One region of the Pseudoduganella sp. R-34 genome, then DNA from elsewhere that is predicted to be linked to it. Evidence: predicted binding sites of a transcription regulator. Region 1 holds the regulator's gene; each other region holds the start of a gene.
What was found. The regulator sigma-54, encoded in region 1, starts transcription at its own class of promoters, with help from an activator protein. The targets are predictions, from matches to a motif close to TGGCANGNAANCTGCTTT.
Positions count from the first base shown of each region.

Region 2: a site for sigma-54 is predicted at 2,239-2,256, ahead of prpB (methylisocitrate lyase). Genes of this name have one in related genera too.
Region 3: a site for sigma-54 is predicted at 2,721-2,738, ahead of ACN9MW_RS16785 (EDSAP-1 family PEP-CTERM protein). Genes of this name have one in related genera too.

Region 1 covers NZ_CP184572.1:935,623-941,035, reverse strand. Annotated here, with positions in the region: gene ACN9MW_RS04420 (endo alpha-1,4 polygalactosaminidase) at 1-260, shown strand, start outside; gene ACN9MW_RS04415 (Lrp/AsnC family transcriptional regulator) at 261-722, opposite strand; gene ACN9MW_RS04410 (enoyl-CoA hydratase/isomerase family protein) at 719-1,804, opposite strand; gene hpf (ribosome hibernation-promoting factor, HPF/YfiA family) at 1,880-2,239, opposite strand; gene ACN9MW_RS04400 (RNA polymerase factor sigma-54) at 2,312-3,808, opposite strand; gene lptB (LPS export ABC transporter ATP-binding protein) at 3,818-4,573, opposite strand; gene lptA (lipopolysaccharide transport periplasmic protein LptA) at 4,576-5,136, opposite strand; gene lptC (LPS export ABC transporter periplasmic protein LptC) at 5,150-5,413, opposite strand, start outside.
Region 2 covers NZ_CP184572.1:2,351,892-2,357,304, forward strand. Annotated here, with positions in the region: gene ACN9MW_RS10790 (acyltransferase family protein) at 1-438, opposite strand, end outside; gene prpR (propionate catabolism operon regulatory protein PrpR) at 518-2,146, opposite strand; gene prpB (methylisocitrate lyase) at 2,293-3,180, shown strand; gene prpC (bifunctional 2-methylcitrate synthase/citrate synthase) at 3,206-4,357, shown strand; gene acnD (Fe/S-dependent 2-methylisocitrate dehydratase AcnD) at 4,360-5,413, shown strand, end outside.
Region 3 covers NZ_CP184572.1:3,659,753-3,665,165, reverse strand. Annotated here, with positions in the region: gene ACN9MW_RS16800 (hypothetical protein) at 1-305, shown strand, start outside; gene ACN9MW_RS16795 (FAD-binding oxidoreductase) at 290-1,900, opposite strand; gene ACN9MW_RS16790 (N-acyl amino acid synthase FeeM domain-containing protein) at 1,902-2,615, opposite strand; gene ACN9MW_RS16785 (EDSAP-1 family PEP-CTERM protein) at 2,788-3,726, shown strand; gene ACN9MW_RS16780 (XrtA system polysaccharide chain length determinant) at 3,829-5,352, shown strand; gene ACN9MW_RS16775 (XrtA-associated tyrosine autokinase) at 5,364-5,413, shown strand, end outside.

The sequences.
Region 1 (5,413 bases):
ATACGGATCAGTTGAAGGACCTGGTAGGCGATTTCGATTTCGCCGTCAACGAACAATGCCATGAGTTCGCCGAATGCGAGGGCTACCAGGCTTTCATCGCCAGCGGCAAGCCGGTATTCAATGCGGAGTATGCTGCGCCATACAGCAGCGATCCCGCAGCGCGCGCCAAGCTGTGCGCCGATGCCAACGCCCGCAAGTTCCATACGCTGGTGCTGCCGCTCGCGCTGGACGACAGCTTGCGCTACAGCTGCGAGCCGTGACTACAGCGTCAGCTTGGTCTCGAACTTGGAGCAGTTCATCGCGAACAGGCTCTTGACGTTGATGACGTTGTGGTGCGAGGTGAAAACGCGCCGTGTGAAGGCGCTGTACTCTTCCATCGACTCCACCGTGACGATCAGGTGGAAGTCGAACTCGCCGGCCACTTCGTAGCAGGACATCACCTCGGGCTCGGAACGCATGCGGTGCTCGAACTGCTTGAGGATGTCGGTATTCTGCTTCTCCAGTTCGACCGACACGAATACCGTCAGGGGCCGCCCGGCAAGCGCGCGGTCAACCAGCGCGACAGCCTTGACCAGCACGCCGTCGTTGCGCAGCCTTTCGATGCGGCGCTGGCAGGTCGCGACCGACGAATGCACGCGCTCCGCGATCTCGCGCAACGGCGTGCTGGCATCTTCTTGCAGGATATTCAGGATGCCCCGGTCGATCCGGTCCAGATCCCTCATGCGAGGTGGCGCAAGGGGTGCGCCCAGGCCGGCCAGCATGGTTCGAAGAAGCGCTCCACCATGGCGGGCGTCACTTCGGCCAGCGTTGCGGGATTCCACTGCGGCTGGTTGTCCTTGTCGATCACCAGGGCGCGTACGCCCTCGAAAATCTCGCCGTGTTCGAAGTTGCGGCGCACCAGGTTGCGCTCCATGCGCAAGCAGTCGGACACGCCCAGCGACGCGCCGCGCTTCAGCAGCTCGTGGGTCACGCTCATCATCAGCGGCGAGCGCAATTCCATTGCCTTCAGCGATTTCTGCGCGAAAGGCGTGCTGTCGCCTCGCAGCGAATCCATGATGGCGGGTACCGAGCCCGCCGAGAAATGCTGATCGATCAGGGCACGCTGCGCTTCCAGTTCGCTGTCGCCGGCGAAGGCGTTGTGCGGGCAGGCAAAGACCGCGACAGCATCGCGCAACGATTTGCCGGGCGTCGACTCGAACAGCTTGGCCAGTCCGGCCAGTTCAGTTTCCGGCACGAAGTAGTCAGCCAGGTCGAGGTAGAGCGCATCCGCGGCGCCGACCGTCAGCCCGGTGAGGCCGAGCCACATGCCAAGCTGGCCCGGCGCATGCGACAGGAAGTGACTGCTGCCCACGTCGGGAAACAGGCCGATGTTCACCTCGGGCATCGCCATCCTGGTACGGCCCGTGACGATGCGCACGCCGCACTCCGGCCCGCCCTGCGCGATGCCCATGCCGCCGCCCATCACCACGCCATCCATCAGCGCCACATAAGGCTTGGGGTAGAAATGGATTAAATGGTTCAGCGCATATTCTTCGGTGAAGAAGTCTTCCAGCAGCGCGCTGCCGCCTTGCGTATTGCCGCGGCCGACGTCGTGGAAGAAGCGGATATCGCCGCCTGCGCACAGCGCGCGTTCGCTGCTGCTGCGCACCACGACCGCCGCCACCGACGCATCGTCGCGCCATGCCAGCAGCGCCTGCGTCATCGCGCGCACCATGTCGAGGGACAGTGAATTGAGGGTCTTGGGGCGGTCCAGCGTGATGAAGCCGGTACCGTTGGAGAGTTGGGTGTGTACGTGTTCGCTCATGCAAATATTCTAACGCACACTGGTCGCAAAAAAGGGCGCCAATTGCGCCCTTTGGTGTGCTGCACGGCCAGTCCTTTACATGGCGGTGGGTGGTGCCTCATACGTATCCGGGAAATGCTTGATGGCCGCATGACTGTGGTTCTGCACACGGTCCTTGTATTTCATGACCTGGCGATCCAGTTTATCAATCAGGGTATCGATGGCGGCGTAAAGGTCTTGCGACAGGCTTTCGACGTAAACAGTTTTGCCAGACATGCGCAGGTTGATTTCGGCTTTCTGGCGTTTCTCTTTCTCGGTGAGGTTATCTACAGTCAGGATGACAGCAATATCGATTACTTGATCGAAATGGCGCTTGACTCGTTCCAGCTTGTTCTGCACGTACTCGCGAATGGCTGGGGTCACTTCGACATGATGTCCACTGATGGTGAGATTCATACACACTCCTAAAGATGATGTCGCTCTCGAGTTCGTGCACGCCGAAACGCACAGAGGAACCCATGCACTGCACTACAACGATTTGCGGAGGCTAACTGGAGGGATCTTCAACGCTTCTCGATATTTGGCAACAGTCCGTCGCGCAATCACCATGCCTTGTTCACCCAGCATGTCCGCAATCTTACTGTCGGATAAAGGATTTTTCGGGTCTTCTGCTCCTGTCAATTGCACGATCAGTGCCCGTATCGCAGTCGAGGAAGCCTCCCCCCCGGCTTCGGTCGCGACGTGGCTACCAAAGAAATATTTCAACTCAAACATGCCATGCGGGGTGAGCATATATTTTTGAGTTGTTACGCGAGAAATAGTGCTCTCGTGTAGTCCCAGTGTATCAGCAATTTCACGCAACACAAGGGGTCTCATGGCCACTGCGCCATGACTGAAAAAGTTCTTTTGTCTTTCTACTATCGCTTCCGCGACGCGCAGGATCGTGTCGAAGCGCTGGCGCATATTCTTGATCAACCACTTGGCCTCCTGCAGCTGGCCATTCATCTGCGACTCGCTCTTGCCTTGCTTGAGCAGGTTGGCATACAGCGCGTTCACGCGCAGGCGCGGCACCACGTCGTTGTTCAGGGTGACGATCCAGCCGCCGCGGCCCTTTTTCACGATCACGTCCGGCACCACGTAGTCTGACTCGCCTGACGCAAATTCGGCGCCCGGATGCGGGTTGCACTGGCGGATCACGCACTGTGCTTCGCGCAAGTCTTCATCGTCGCAGTCGAGCGCTTTCTTCAGCTTGGTGAACTCGCGCTGGGCGAACCAGGTCAGGTGCTTCTCGACGATGGTCAGCGCCATGCGGCGCGTCACCAGCGGCACGCCGGGCATGCGCCTGATCTGCAGCGCCAGGCATTCGGAGGCATTGCGTGCGGCGACGCCGGGCGGATCGAAGCTTTGCAGCAGCACCAGGCTGCAGCGCAGGTCGTCCAGTTCGATTTCCAGCTCGGGCGGCAGGCGCTCGTGGATTTCTTCCAGCGGCTCTTCCAGGTAGCCGTTCTCGTCCAGCGCATCGATGATCAGTTCCATCAGCGCGCGGTCGCGCGGCTCCTGCACGGTGACGCGCATCTGCTCGAGCAGGTGTTCGCGCAGCGTGCAGCCGGAAGCTTCCAGTTGCGGGCGGCTGTCTTCGTCGTCGGCGGATTTGCTGCCGGCGCTGGCGCTCCAGTCGGCGTCGTCGCTGCCGTTGCCGGCTTCATGGTCGCCGCCTTCATAGGTATCGCTTTCGCCGGCAGCGGCCGGGGCTTCGCCGCCCTCGCCTTGCGGGCCTTCAGCCGAAGGCGTGGCGGGAGCTTCGGTGCCATTGCCGTTGCCCTGGCTGATGGCGCCATCGGCCAGCAGCCGTACCGAGTGGTCGAGCGGGTCGTCAAGGCGCTCCAGCATGGGATTGTCGCCAAGCAGCTGTTCCAACTCCTGGTGCAGCTCCAGCGTGGACAGCTGCAGCAGGCGGATGGATTGTTGCAGCTGCGGCGTCAGCGCCAGGTGTTGCGAGGTTCGCAGTTGCAGTGTTTGTTTCATGGCCTTCGTTTACATGCGGAAGTGTTCGCCGAGGTAGACGCGGCGAACGGATTCGTTGGCAATGATGTCGTCCGGGCGGCCCGAGGCCAGCACGGCGCCCTGGTTGATGATGTAGGCGCGGTCGCAAATGCCGAGGGTCTCACGCACATTATGGTCGGTGATCAGCACACCGATATTGCGCTCCTTCAGGAAACGCACAATACGTTGGATTTCGATCACGGCGATCGGATCCACGCCGGCAAACGGTTCGTCCAGCAGCACGAAGCGCGGGTTGGTGGCCAGGGCGCGCGCAATTTCCACGCGGCGGCGCTCGCCACCCGACAGCGACAGGGCCGGGTTCTCGCGCAGCTTCTCGATTTGCAAGTCGGCCAGCAGCGATTCCAGGCGCTGCTTGATTTCCGCCTTGGGCAGAGGCTTGCCGTCCACCTTCTGCAGTTCCAGCACGGCACGGATGTTTTCTTCCACCGTCAGCTTGCGGAACACCGAAGCTTCCTGCGGCAGGTAGGACAGGCCCAGCGTGGCGCGCTTGTGGATCGGCAGGCTCGACACGTCGGTGCCGCCGATATCGATGGTGCCTGCATCGGAAGCCACCAGGCCGACGATCATGTAGAAAGAGGTAGTCTTGCCGGCACCGTTGGGACCGAGCAGGCCGACCACTTCACCGCAATCGACTTGCAGCGAAACGTCGTGCACCACCTGGCGCTTGCCATAGGTTTTCTGGAGGCCGCGCACGACCAGCGTGCTGGCGCAGTTATTTGCTTGCATGCTTACTTCTTCTCCGTCGGCGTCGCTGGGGGTTCGGTACGGGTCGGCTGGATCACCATGGTGCCGCGACCGCCGCCGGGCTTGCTCTCCCCGCTGGCCGAATTGCGCACGCTGAAAAATTCCTTGCGGCTGTCGTAAGAAATGAACTCACCCTGCACTTCATCGTTCTGCTTGCCGCCTTCCAGGCGGCGGATGGTGGCCTTGTTGAACATCTTCACCAGTTCAACCTGTTCCTCATACTCGATGCGGTCGGCATCGCCTTCCACCCACTGGTCGCCGGCGCCGTCGCGCTTCTGGCGGAAGGTGGCTTTCTTGCCGTCGCCAAACAGCGTCACTTGCTGGAAGCCCTCCGGCGTCTGCTTGACGTAGGCGCGCTCGGCCGTCATGGTCAGGGTGCCGCGGGTCAGCTTGACGCCGCCCAGCAGGATGGTGACCTGCTTGACGTCGTCGATGTCCATCGAGCCGTAGCTGATGTTGGTCGGCTTGTAGGAGTCGGCTTTCTCGGCCAGCGCCGGAGCGGCGACTCCCAGCAGCAAGGCTGCCGACAAGAGTAGTCGTTTCATGTTCATTCCTCAGTTATTGGTCCGCGGCCTTGGGCGGAATCTGCAGCGTGCCGTTGCCGGCCAGGTGCATTTCGCGCGTCGCATTATTGGCGCGCATGCTGTTGGCCGCAGCAGTCGTATCCCCCAGCCGCAGCTTCACCGGATGATCGGTTTCCATGCGGTCTTCGTCCGGGAAGATCACCAGCTTGTCCGATTCCAGGTGCAGCAGTTGCGATTGCGGCGATGCCGCGCGGTCGATCGTCACGCTGCCGTTCAGGGTGACGCGGCTGTTGGCGTC
Region 2 (5,413 bases), 1.4 Mb from region 1:
CAGCAAGTAGAACTGTTCTTCGACCGCCAGGCTCCAGGTGTGGAGCAGGGGCTTGAATTCGGCTGAGCTGTCGAAGTAGTCGCTCTGCTCCCAGAACAGGATATTCGACGCGAAGGCGGTGACGGCCACCAGGCTTTGCGAAAAGCCTTTCAGGTCGTCCGGCACCAGCCAGAGCCAGGCGAACGGCAGGCAGGCAAACAGCAGCAGGAATAGCGCCGGCAGGATGCGGCGCGCCCGTCTTTCATAGAAATTGAGAATGGAGAACTGGCCAGCTTCCAGCTCGTGGATCAGGATCGTCGTGATCAGGTAGCCGCTGATGACGAAAAAGACGTCGACGCCAACGAAGCCGCCGCCAAAGAACTGGAACCCTGCGTGAAACAGGATTACCGGCAGGACGGCAACCGCCCGCAGACCATCAATTTCCCTGCGATATTCCATGTAATGCCCCTGAATTCAACGCAAGAAGATACTACGGGATTGTCATTGATGCAATATGCTGTGGCGTCGATGCCTCGGCTCAGGGTTCCTGCTCTTCGCGCAGGCGGCGCCACAGCGTCGTGCGGCTGATGCCAAGGTAGTCGGCGGCGGCGTCACGGCGGCCGCCGAAGCGGGCCAATACTTCGGTGACGCTGTTCGGCGCGGGGGCGGATGCATGGGGCGCAGGCAGTTGCGTTACCGCGGGCGGCAAGGAATTCAGTTCGGGCGCGACGCCTGCAACGAAGCTGGGCGTCAGGGCCTGCAGCGGTTCGGCGGCGAGGAACAGGGCGAGGCGTTCGGTGAGGTTGCGCAGTTCGCGTACATTGCCGGGCCATTCATAGCGCAGCAGCAGGGGGGCGCAGGCGGCCAGTTCGGCCGGCAGGTTCGGGTGGGCGCGCGCGCCCAGGCTGGCCAGGGCGGTACGCAGCGACCATTCGGCCAGCGGCAGGATGTCGGTCGGGCGCTCGCGCAGCGGCGGCAGCGACAGGCGCAGCACGGCCAGGCGGTAGAACAGGTCGGGGCGGAAGCGCCCCTCGCGCACCCTCGCTTCAAGATCGCAATGGGTGGCGCTGATGATGCGCACATTGACCGGAATCGGCCGCGTGCCGCCGACCCGCACTACTTCGCGTTCTTCCAGCACGCGCAGGAGCCGGGTCTGCAGTGCAAGCGGCATTTCGCCGATTTCGTCGAGGAACAGGGTGCCGCGGTTGGCTGCTTCGAACAGGCCTGCGTGGCCGCCGCGACGGGCACCGGTAAAGGCGCCTTCCTCATGGCCGAACAATTCCGACTCCAGCAGCGATTCGGCGATGGCGCCACAGTTCACCGCGACAAAGGGACGGTTGGCGCCGCCCAGCGTGCGCGGGGATTCGCGGTGGATGGCTTGCGCCACCAGTTCCTTGCCGCAGCCGGTTTCGCCCTGGATCAGCACCGTGGCGGGCGACTTCGCGTACAGCACGACAGCCTGGCGCACGCGCTCCATCGCATCGGACTCGCCGCGCAGGTCGGCCAGTCCATGCTTGGCGCGCAAGGTGTCGGCCACCACGTGGCGCCTGCTACGGTTGGTTTCCAGCTGCGCCAGGCGCGCCAGTTCAAGTGCGTCGTCGAAGGCCTGGCGGATCGATGCGGCGGAATAGACAAAAACGCCGGTCAGGCCGGCTTCTTCGGCCAGGTCGGTGATCAGGCCGGCGCCGACGATGGCCTTGATGCCGGAGGCCTTCAGGTCATTGATCTGGGCGCGTGCATCTTCCTCGGTGGCATAGGTGCGCTGCTCGATCGGCACGCCGAAGGTGGCGGCGAATTCCGCCAGCGCAGGCATGTCATCCTGATAGGTGATCACGCCGATGCGGTCGGAAACCTTGCGGGCGCGCGCCAGGGCCTGCATGAAATCGAAGCCGCTGGCCTTGGCGATTACCACGGGTACCGACAGGCGTCCCTTCAGGTAGGCTGCATTCGAGCCGGCCGCAATGACGGCATCGCAGCGCTCCGTCGCCAGGCGTTCGCGGATATGGCGCGCGGCCTCGTCGAAGCCAAGGTTGATCGGTTCGATATCGGCCAGGGCGTCGTATTCCAGCGTGATGTCGCGGAACAGCTCCGACAGGCGCGAGACGGAAACCGTCCAGATCACCGGCTTGTCGGCCGGGTCGAAGGGCAGGGGAGTGGAATGTCGCATGTTTCACCTGAAACGTTTCACGTGTTTCAACCTGAAACATTATACTCTGGCGCCCGCGTTGCAAGTGCTTGATTTTGCTGGGAAGCCACGGCTGGCATGCCACTTGCACTATGGACGGCAAACATTCCTCAAACAGAAAGGACATCATGAGCCAATATTCCGCAGGCGCCGCCTTCCGCAAGGCCGTGCAAGAAGAATCCCCGCTGCAGGTGGTGGGCGCGATTAACGCCAACCACGCCCTGCTGGCCAAGCGCGCCGGCTTCAAGGCGATCTATCTGTCGGGCGGCGGCGTGGCTGCGGGCTCCCTCGGCCTGCCGGACCTGGGCATCTCCAACCTGGACGACGTGCTGACCGACGTGCGCCGCATCACCGACGTGTGCGACCTGCCGCTGCTGGTGGACGTGGACACCGGATTCGGCGCCTCCGCCTTCAACGTGGCGCGCACCGTGAAGTCGATGATCAAGTTCGGCGCCGCCGCCATGCATATCGAAGACCAGGTGGGCGCCAAGCGTTGCGGCCACCGCCCCGGAAAGGAAATCGTCTCCAAGGGCGAAATGATCGACCGCATCAAGGCTGCCGTGGACGCGCGTACCGACGAAAACTTCGTGATCATGGCCCGTACCGATGCGCTGGCCGTGGAAGGCCTGGACGCCGCAATCGACCGCGCAATGGCCTGCGTGGAAGCCGGCGCCGACATGATCTTCCCTGAAGCGATGATTTCGCTGGATATGTACAAGCAATTCGCCGCAGCGGTAAAAGTCCCGGTGCTGGCGAATATCACCGAATTCGGCTCCACCCCGCTGTTCACCGTGGAAGAACTGAAGTCCGCCGACGTGGGCCTGGTGCTGTACCCGCTGTCCGCCTTCCGCGCCATGAACAAGGCTGCGGAGAATGTGTACACCGCGATCCGCCGCGACGGCACCCAGCAGAACGTGGTCGACACCATGCAGACCCGCGCCGAATTGTACGAGCGCATCAACTATCACGATTTCGAACAGAAGCTGGACGCCCTGTTTGCAGCCGCCAAAAAATAATTCGACGATCCGAGGAGAGACCAAAATGACCGAGCAAGCCCCAACCTTCAAGCCTAAGAAATCCGTCGCCCTGTCCGGCGTCGCAGCCGGCAATACCGCCCTGTGCTCCGTAGGCAAGACCGGCAACGACCTGCACTATCGCGGCTACGACATCCTGGACGTGGCCACCACCTGCGAATTCGAAGAGATCGCCTACCTGCTGGTGCACGGCAAGCTGCCGAACATGGCCGAACTGAAAGGCTACAAATCCAAGCTGAAATCCCTGCGCGGCCTGCCGCAAGGCGTGAAGTCGGCGCTGGAAGCGCTGCCTGCATCGGCTCACCCGATGGACGTGATGCGTACCGGCGTTTCCGTGCTGGGCTGCTGCCTGCCTGAGAAGGACGACCACAATATCGCCGGCGCGCGCGACATCGCCGACCGCCTGATGGCTTCCTTCGGTTCCATGCTGCTGTATTGGTACCACTACAGCCATAACGGCAAGCGCATCGATGTGGAAACCGACGATGAAACCATCGGCGGCCACTTCCTGCACCTGCTGCATGGCGAAAAGCCGTCCGAATCGTGGGTGCGTGCAATGCATACCTCGCTGATCCTGTACGCGGAGCACGAGTTCAATGCCTCCACTTTCACCAGCCGCGTGATCGCCGGCACCGGTTCCGACATCCATTCCGCCATCACCGGCGCGATCGGCGCGCTGCGCGGTCCCAAGCACGGCGGCGCCAACGAAGTGGCGCTGGACATCCAGCAGCGCTACGAAAACGCGGACGAAGCGGAAGCCGACATCCGCAACCGCGTCGCCAACAAGGAAGTGGTGATCGGCTTCGGCCATCCCGTGTACACCGTGTCCGACCCGCGCAACGTGGTGATCAAGGAAGTGGCGCGTTCCCTGTCGCAAGAAGCCGGCTCGATGAAGATGTTCGACATCGCCGAACGCCTGGAGTCGGTGATGTGGGAAGTCAAGAAGATGTTCCCTAACCTGGACTGGTTCTCCGCCGTGTCGTACCACATGATGGGCGTTCCGACCGCCATGTTCACCCCGCTGTTCGTGATTTCGCGCACCTCCGGCTGGTCGGCGCACATCATCGAGCAGCGCATCGACAACAAGATCATTCGTCCAAGCGCCAATTACGTCGGACCTGAAGACCTGGCCTTCGTACCGATCAAGGATCGCAAGTAATCATGAACTCCCAATACCGTAAGCAACTCCCTGGCACCAAGCTGGATTATTTCGACGCGCGCGAAGCGGTCGATGCGATCAAGCCGGGCGCCTACGCCACGCTGCCGTACACCTCGCGCGTGCTGGCGGAGAACCTGGTGCGCCGCTGCGATCCGGCCACGCTCGCCGCGTCGCTGTCGCAGCTGATCGAACGCAAGCGCGACCTGGACTTCCCATGGTTCCCGGCCCGCGTGGTGTGCCACGACATCCTGGGCCAGACCGCGCTGGTCGACCTGGCCGGCCTGCGCGATGCCATCGCAGAGCAGGGCGGCGATCCTGCCCTGGTCAATCCGGTGGTGCCGACCCAGCTGGTGGTCGACCACTCGCTGGCAGTGGAATGCGGCGGTTTCGATCCGGACGCCTTCAACAAGAACCGCGCCATTGAAGACCGCCGCAACGAAGACCGTTTCGACTTCATCAACTGGACCAAGAAGGCGTTCCAGAACGTCGACGTGATCCCGCCGGGCAACGGCATCCTGCACCAGATCAACCTGGAACGCATGTCGCCGGTCATTCAAGTGAGCGATGGCGTGGCCTATCCGGACACCCTGGTAGGCACCGACTCGCACACTCCGATGGTCGACGCGCTGGGCGTGATCGCCATCGGCGTGGGCGGCCTGGAAGCGGAAACCGTGATGCTGGGCCGCGCCTCCTGGATGCGCCTGCCGGACATCATCGGCGTTGAGCTGAGCGGCAAGCCACAGCCCGGCATTACCGCGACCGACATCGTGCTGGCGCTGACCGAGTTCCTGCGCAAGGAGAAAGTGGTTTCGGCCTACCTGGAGTTCTACGGCGAAGGCGCCGCCGCACTGACCCTGGGCGACCGCGCCACGATCTCGAACATGGCGCCGGAATTCGGCGCCACTGCCGCGATGTTCTCGATCGATGCGCAGACCATCAAATACCTGAAGCTGACCGGCCGCGACGACGACCTGGTGGCGCTGGTTGAAACCTACGCGAGGCACACCGGCCTGTGGTCGGACGACCTGGCCAAGGTGGAATACGAACGCGTGCTGA
Region 3 (5,413 bases), 2.7 Mb from region 1:
AACAGCTAAGCGGCCTCACCTCGCCTTCGTCCGGCTTTGGCAGCTTCCTGGCGCGTTGCACGGGCGGTCCGGCATGCGGCTATTTCACCAGCGGTATGCAGCAAGGGGGAGCTGACTTCTATGGCACCAATACCATGACCAGCATCCTGGCCCTGACGGCCATTGGCCAGAATGGCTGGTCAGCCCGCCTGTCCGATCCGGTGATCGCCCAGGTGGCGCTGGGCCAACCCTCCACCCTTGCCTTGCTGCCGATTGGCGCTGCCATGCTGTTCCTGCTACGCATGCGCCGTCAGCGCGGCTGGTAACGGCCCGGGGCGATGATGTGCTGCGGATCAAGCGCCGACTTGATGCGGGCCACGGTGTCCCAATACGTATCGTGGCCGCTGTCCAGGGCCCCCACCGATTGCGGACCCACGCGATAGGGAATGTATCCAGCGCCCATCAGCCGTGCAAACGAGGCATCGTAGCATTGCCGGGCGCGCGCCGCCTCCGCCGCATCTTCCTGGTCAAAGCAGATGGTCAGCACGCCGCCCAGTGCACGCTCGTTGATCATGCTGAAGGTTTCAAACAGATCGAAGCCATGGCTAGCAAACAGCGGCTCGACCAGCGAGTGCACGTGCAACAAGTCGGTGCCGCGCATCGGCAGCACGGGTGCCAGCCACATCATTCCGCAACCGTCGCGCGCCGGATTGGCGCCCAGTGGGAATCCCTGAGGCAGGCCACCTCGGCGACGCCAGTAGGCGCCTGCCAGGAAGCGGCCATCCGGAATGCCGCGGTTCATGTTCAAGAGGGAGCGGCCAAGGTCGACCTGCGCCGACAACCGCGATCCGAGCCTGCCTTTTCCCATCAGGCGGGCCGCGATGCTTCCGAGTGCCAGCGTGCGGTCATCGATAAAGCGCAAGGTGGCCAGCCTGCCAATGGCCGCCTGCAGGGCACGGCGCGCATCGGCCACCTGGGCCGGCCGGCCGTAAAGCGCAGCTGACACAGTCCAGGCGCCGATCCCGGCCTGCCGGCACAGGCCGGCGCGCAATGGAAGCGGCAGCGGCGGCCCTTGCGGCGCCAGCGACGCAGGGAACACCATTCCTCCCGACAGCACGCGCAAATCGTTCCCGATATGGACCACGCTGGGCAATGTGCCATCCAGGCGCAGTGGGCGCAGCGCATCCACAACTGCGGCGATGCCCTCGAAGCCGGGGACGCTCGCAACCAGGTGGCTTACCACTTCCGTTTGCGGCATCAGCCAGAAGCCGAGGCTGGTAATAATGCCGAAGTTCGATTGCGTGAACAAACCGTCCAGCCATGGCCCGACACCATACGGGTAAAGGTGGGCGGCACTGGCGTGGGCAAAATGGGCGAAACCAGTCTCGAGCGTGTCGCCGCTGGCCAGCACGATGCGCATGCCGGCTACATGCAGCATGCGGTTGCCATAGGGCGTATGGCCGAAGCCGCGCTCCAGGATGTTGCCGACGAGGCTGGTATCCGGCCCGGCGCCGGTACAATCCATCCACAGGGGAAGTTGCAGCTCCGCCAGTTGACCGGCGAGCTGGGCCTGCGTGACGCCAGGCTCGATCACGGCATAGGCAAGGTCCGGATCGATCTCAAGAATGCGGTTCATCCCGCCCAGGTCCACGATGACCTGGCCTTCGCCGCTTGGGTTGGCGTCGCCGTATCCCCAGTTGCGGCCGGTACTCAGCGGATACAGCGGGACGCCAAATTCGCCGGCACTGCGCACCACGGCCACCACCTCACCGTGCGATAGCGGACGCAACACTGCAAGGGGCGCGACGGGCTGGCCCGAGGTGCTGGCAGTGTACGGCGCAAGTTCGCTGGGCGAGGCAAGCACCCGGGCTGGACCAAGCAGCAGGCGCCAGGCCTGCAGTGCGGGTTGGAGGTTCGCCATCTCAGTCCCTCCCCTCGCGCAAGCGGACCGTAATACCGGCCTCATCTTGCGGCGAGAAAAAGAAGGGGTAGAAGGAACGTTCGTTAGGCACCGATTCCATGCGCCCGCCATAGAGCCGTATCTGCTCCGCCATGTGCGCCAGGTCCAGCCGCAGCAGCACCGCCGGCGCGCCGACCCGGCTGCAGTGCCGCTCCGGCGCCGCATCGCGGAAACCCAGCATGCGCTTGTAGAACCTGACATGGCGCGGGTTGACTTCGATCACATAATCCGTGCAACCGTGCAGGTTGTGCGCGTACACATAGGAGATGTGGATCAGCGCTGCAAACACGCGCATATTGACATTGCGGTCGATGGCCAGCCGCGCCGGTTCGCACAGGCGTCGTCCCTGCTCCCGCAGTGCGGACAGGATGTCGCCAAAGTTTTCATCGGCCGGCAGGCCAATGTCGGGGTCGTCAAGGCACAGCGACATGGTGCCAACCGTATCACCCTGGCTATCGGCCGCCAGGGTGATACGGTTGGGTTGGTGGGGGGCGTTGGGATCCACTTCATAGCCGCGCCAGCCATACATCTTTTGCAGCAGCACACTGGCCGCTTCGCGTTTGCCGGCCGAATTGGCCAGCCGGATATGGAAAAGCTGCTGGTCGATCGCGTGCAACGGCTGCTCGCCGCCAGCGTTCTCGTCAATCAACAGGGAAACAATGGTGTCGTCGTCCACGGTGCGTCCTCCTATCGGTATAGGGCTTGGATGCTCGGGCTGGCCCAAGGTTCCGCACGCGTCGGATTTCTTTTCACGGGCCGCGGCCAACGGGGCGCCACGGCATGGCACGGATGCTGCTCATACGACCATGCCGGCAAACCTGCCGCAATCCAATCGGGAGATCCACGCTATGACTACCTTGCGCAAGTCTTTACTGGCAACTGCCGCCTTGCTGGCGGCCAGCCTTGCCAGCGTACCGGTCCAGGCCTCCACCTTTGCCTCGGCCATCCTCGACATCAACAACTTCAGGCTGCTCCACTCCAACGGCACCGCCTACAGCACGACCGACTTCACGATCTTGCAGGGTACCAACGATGCCCACGCAACTGCTTCGCTGAACGGCGTCTTCGCGAACGGAACCTCGTCGATCCCGATCCTGCTTGGTGTCCCGAACGTGCCGCATCAATGCATGGGCGCCCCCTGCGGGGGGCTGGGCGAAAACAACTTCACCCCGCTGCCCAGCCCGCCGCCAGTGCCAGGCACTTTCGGCTATGCCGACCAGGACCTGACCGGCGCCTCCATTACCATCGGCGCAGCGCCGGCCGGGGCACACGCCCGCACGCGGGCCGATGCCTCGACCGCCCTGAACGCCATCGCATCGGGCAATTCCGACGTCGGTACCTCGACCACCTTCCAGTTCACGCTGGGAGCAGCCGACACCATGACTGTGTCGTTCGACGCAACCGCCTTCACCCAGGCTTATGTGTCGCCCGGATCGGGACCGGACGCCAATGCCAATGCACGGCTGTCGTGGTCCATCAACATCATCGACCTGACCACCCAGGGCCGGATCTTCGACTTCGCGCCAGACGACCTGAACGCATTCAGTGTACGCAGCCGCACGGATGGCAGCCCTGGCATCCTTACGTACACCTTTGCGACCCTGCCCGGGGTGCCGCTCACCAAGGTGTCGCCTTTGCTGACAGCCGGCACCAGTTACCAGATCACGATCCAGCACAACACTCTGGCCAACGCCCTGCAACAGGAGTTGCCGGAGCCGGATTCGCTGGCCGTGCTCGCTGCAGGCATGCTGGCGATGTCGGTTGCGCTGCGCCGCCGCAAATCCTGAGCACTTCTTGACAGGCCTCAACGTTCGGGCGGGTTCGCCAGCCAGGCTGGAATCCCGCCCATATAATCCAGAGGACCGAGGCGTATCACCAGGGAGCGCAGCATGGAGCATCTCTTCAGCCAATTGCTGTCCGGCCTGAAAGGCATCTGGAAGCACCGCTGGGCGGGATTCAGCATCGCCTGGGTGATTGTGCTGATAGGCTGGGCCAAGGTCTACTCCCTGCCCAACGAGTACCAGAGCACGGCCCGCGTGTTCGTCGATACCCAAAGCATCCTGAAGCCGCTGATGGTGGGCATGACCAGCATGCCCAACGTCGAGCAGCAAGTCGCCATCATGAGCCGGACTTTGCTAAGCCGGCCGAATATCGATCGGGTATTGCGCATGGTGGACCTGGACGTGCGCTCGGTGTCCGCACGCGACCACGATGCGATGGTCGACGATATGCTGAAGCGGATTCACATCAACGGCACCGGCACCTACGATATCTACACCATCGGCTACACCCACTCCGACCCGCGCCAGGTGCGCGACGTGGTGCAGGCCTTGCTGTCGATCTTCGTGGAAGGCAGTTTCAAGGGAAAGAAAGGCGATTCCGAGAAGGCGGTCCAGTTCATCGACGAACAGATCAAGAATTACGAAGACCGCCTGCTCACGGCGGAGAACGCCGTCAAGGAATTCCGTCTCAAACACAACTACCTGCTGCCGCGCGAAGGCCAGGATTATGGCGGCAAGCTGCTGACCGCGAACGACGCATTGGCCAGCGCCCAGCTGGAGCTGGCCGAGGCCGAACAGGCGCGCAAGGCCATTGAAGCCCAATTCGGCGGCGACGAGCCGCTGCTTGCGGGCGTCGGCACGCCGGGCGAGGTATCCGAGCTCGACTCGCGCATCAGCGCCTTGAACAAGAGCCTCGATGCCCTGCGCATGCAATACACCGACCTGCATCCCGATGTCGTGGCAGCCCTGCGCCTGATCGCCCAGCTTGAAGAGAAACGGCGCGAAGAGCGCCAGAAGCAGGCTGACCCCGGCGACACAGCGCGCCAGTACAACCCCTTGTTCCAGCAAATGAAGGTGGCTTTGGCGGAATCGGAAGCGCGGGTGGCCGCATTACGGGCGCGTGTCGAGGCCATGCAACAGCGCCAGGCGCAGCTCCAGGAGCAGCGCAATGCCGTGCCCGAACTCGAGTCCCAGCTCGGCCAACTGACACGCGACTACCAGGTGAACAAGGAAAATTACGAGAAGCTCGTTGCGCGCCGCGAGGCAGCCAAGCTGTCGGGGGAATTGACAACCACCACAGAAATGATGAGTTTCAAGATCATCGATCCGCCAACCATGCCCCAGCGCCCCATCGGCCCCAACCGCGCCCTGTATTACAGCGCAGTGCTGGCCGCCGGCCTCATCGGTGGCGCAGCGGCAGCGCTCGGGCTGTCCGAACTGCGCCCCACGTTCCTGAGTCCGGCCGATTTGCGCGCGGCGACCGGCTTGCGGGTGCTCGGTACCATTGGCATGAACTGGACCGATGAAGAGAAGCGCCGGCATGCGCGCGACCGCCTGGGTTTCAGCGCCGGCGGCGCCTGCCTGTTGCTTGGCTATAGCGGCGTGATGGTGTTCACCCTGTTCTACCAATAGATGGAGGCCCCATGCAATTACCGCCCAACCTGCTGGAACTTGCACCGCCGACCGAACTCGG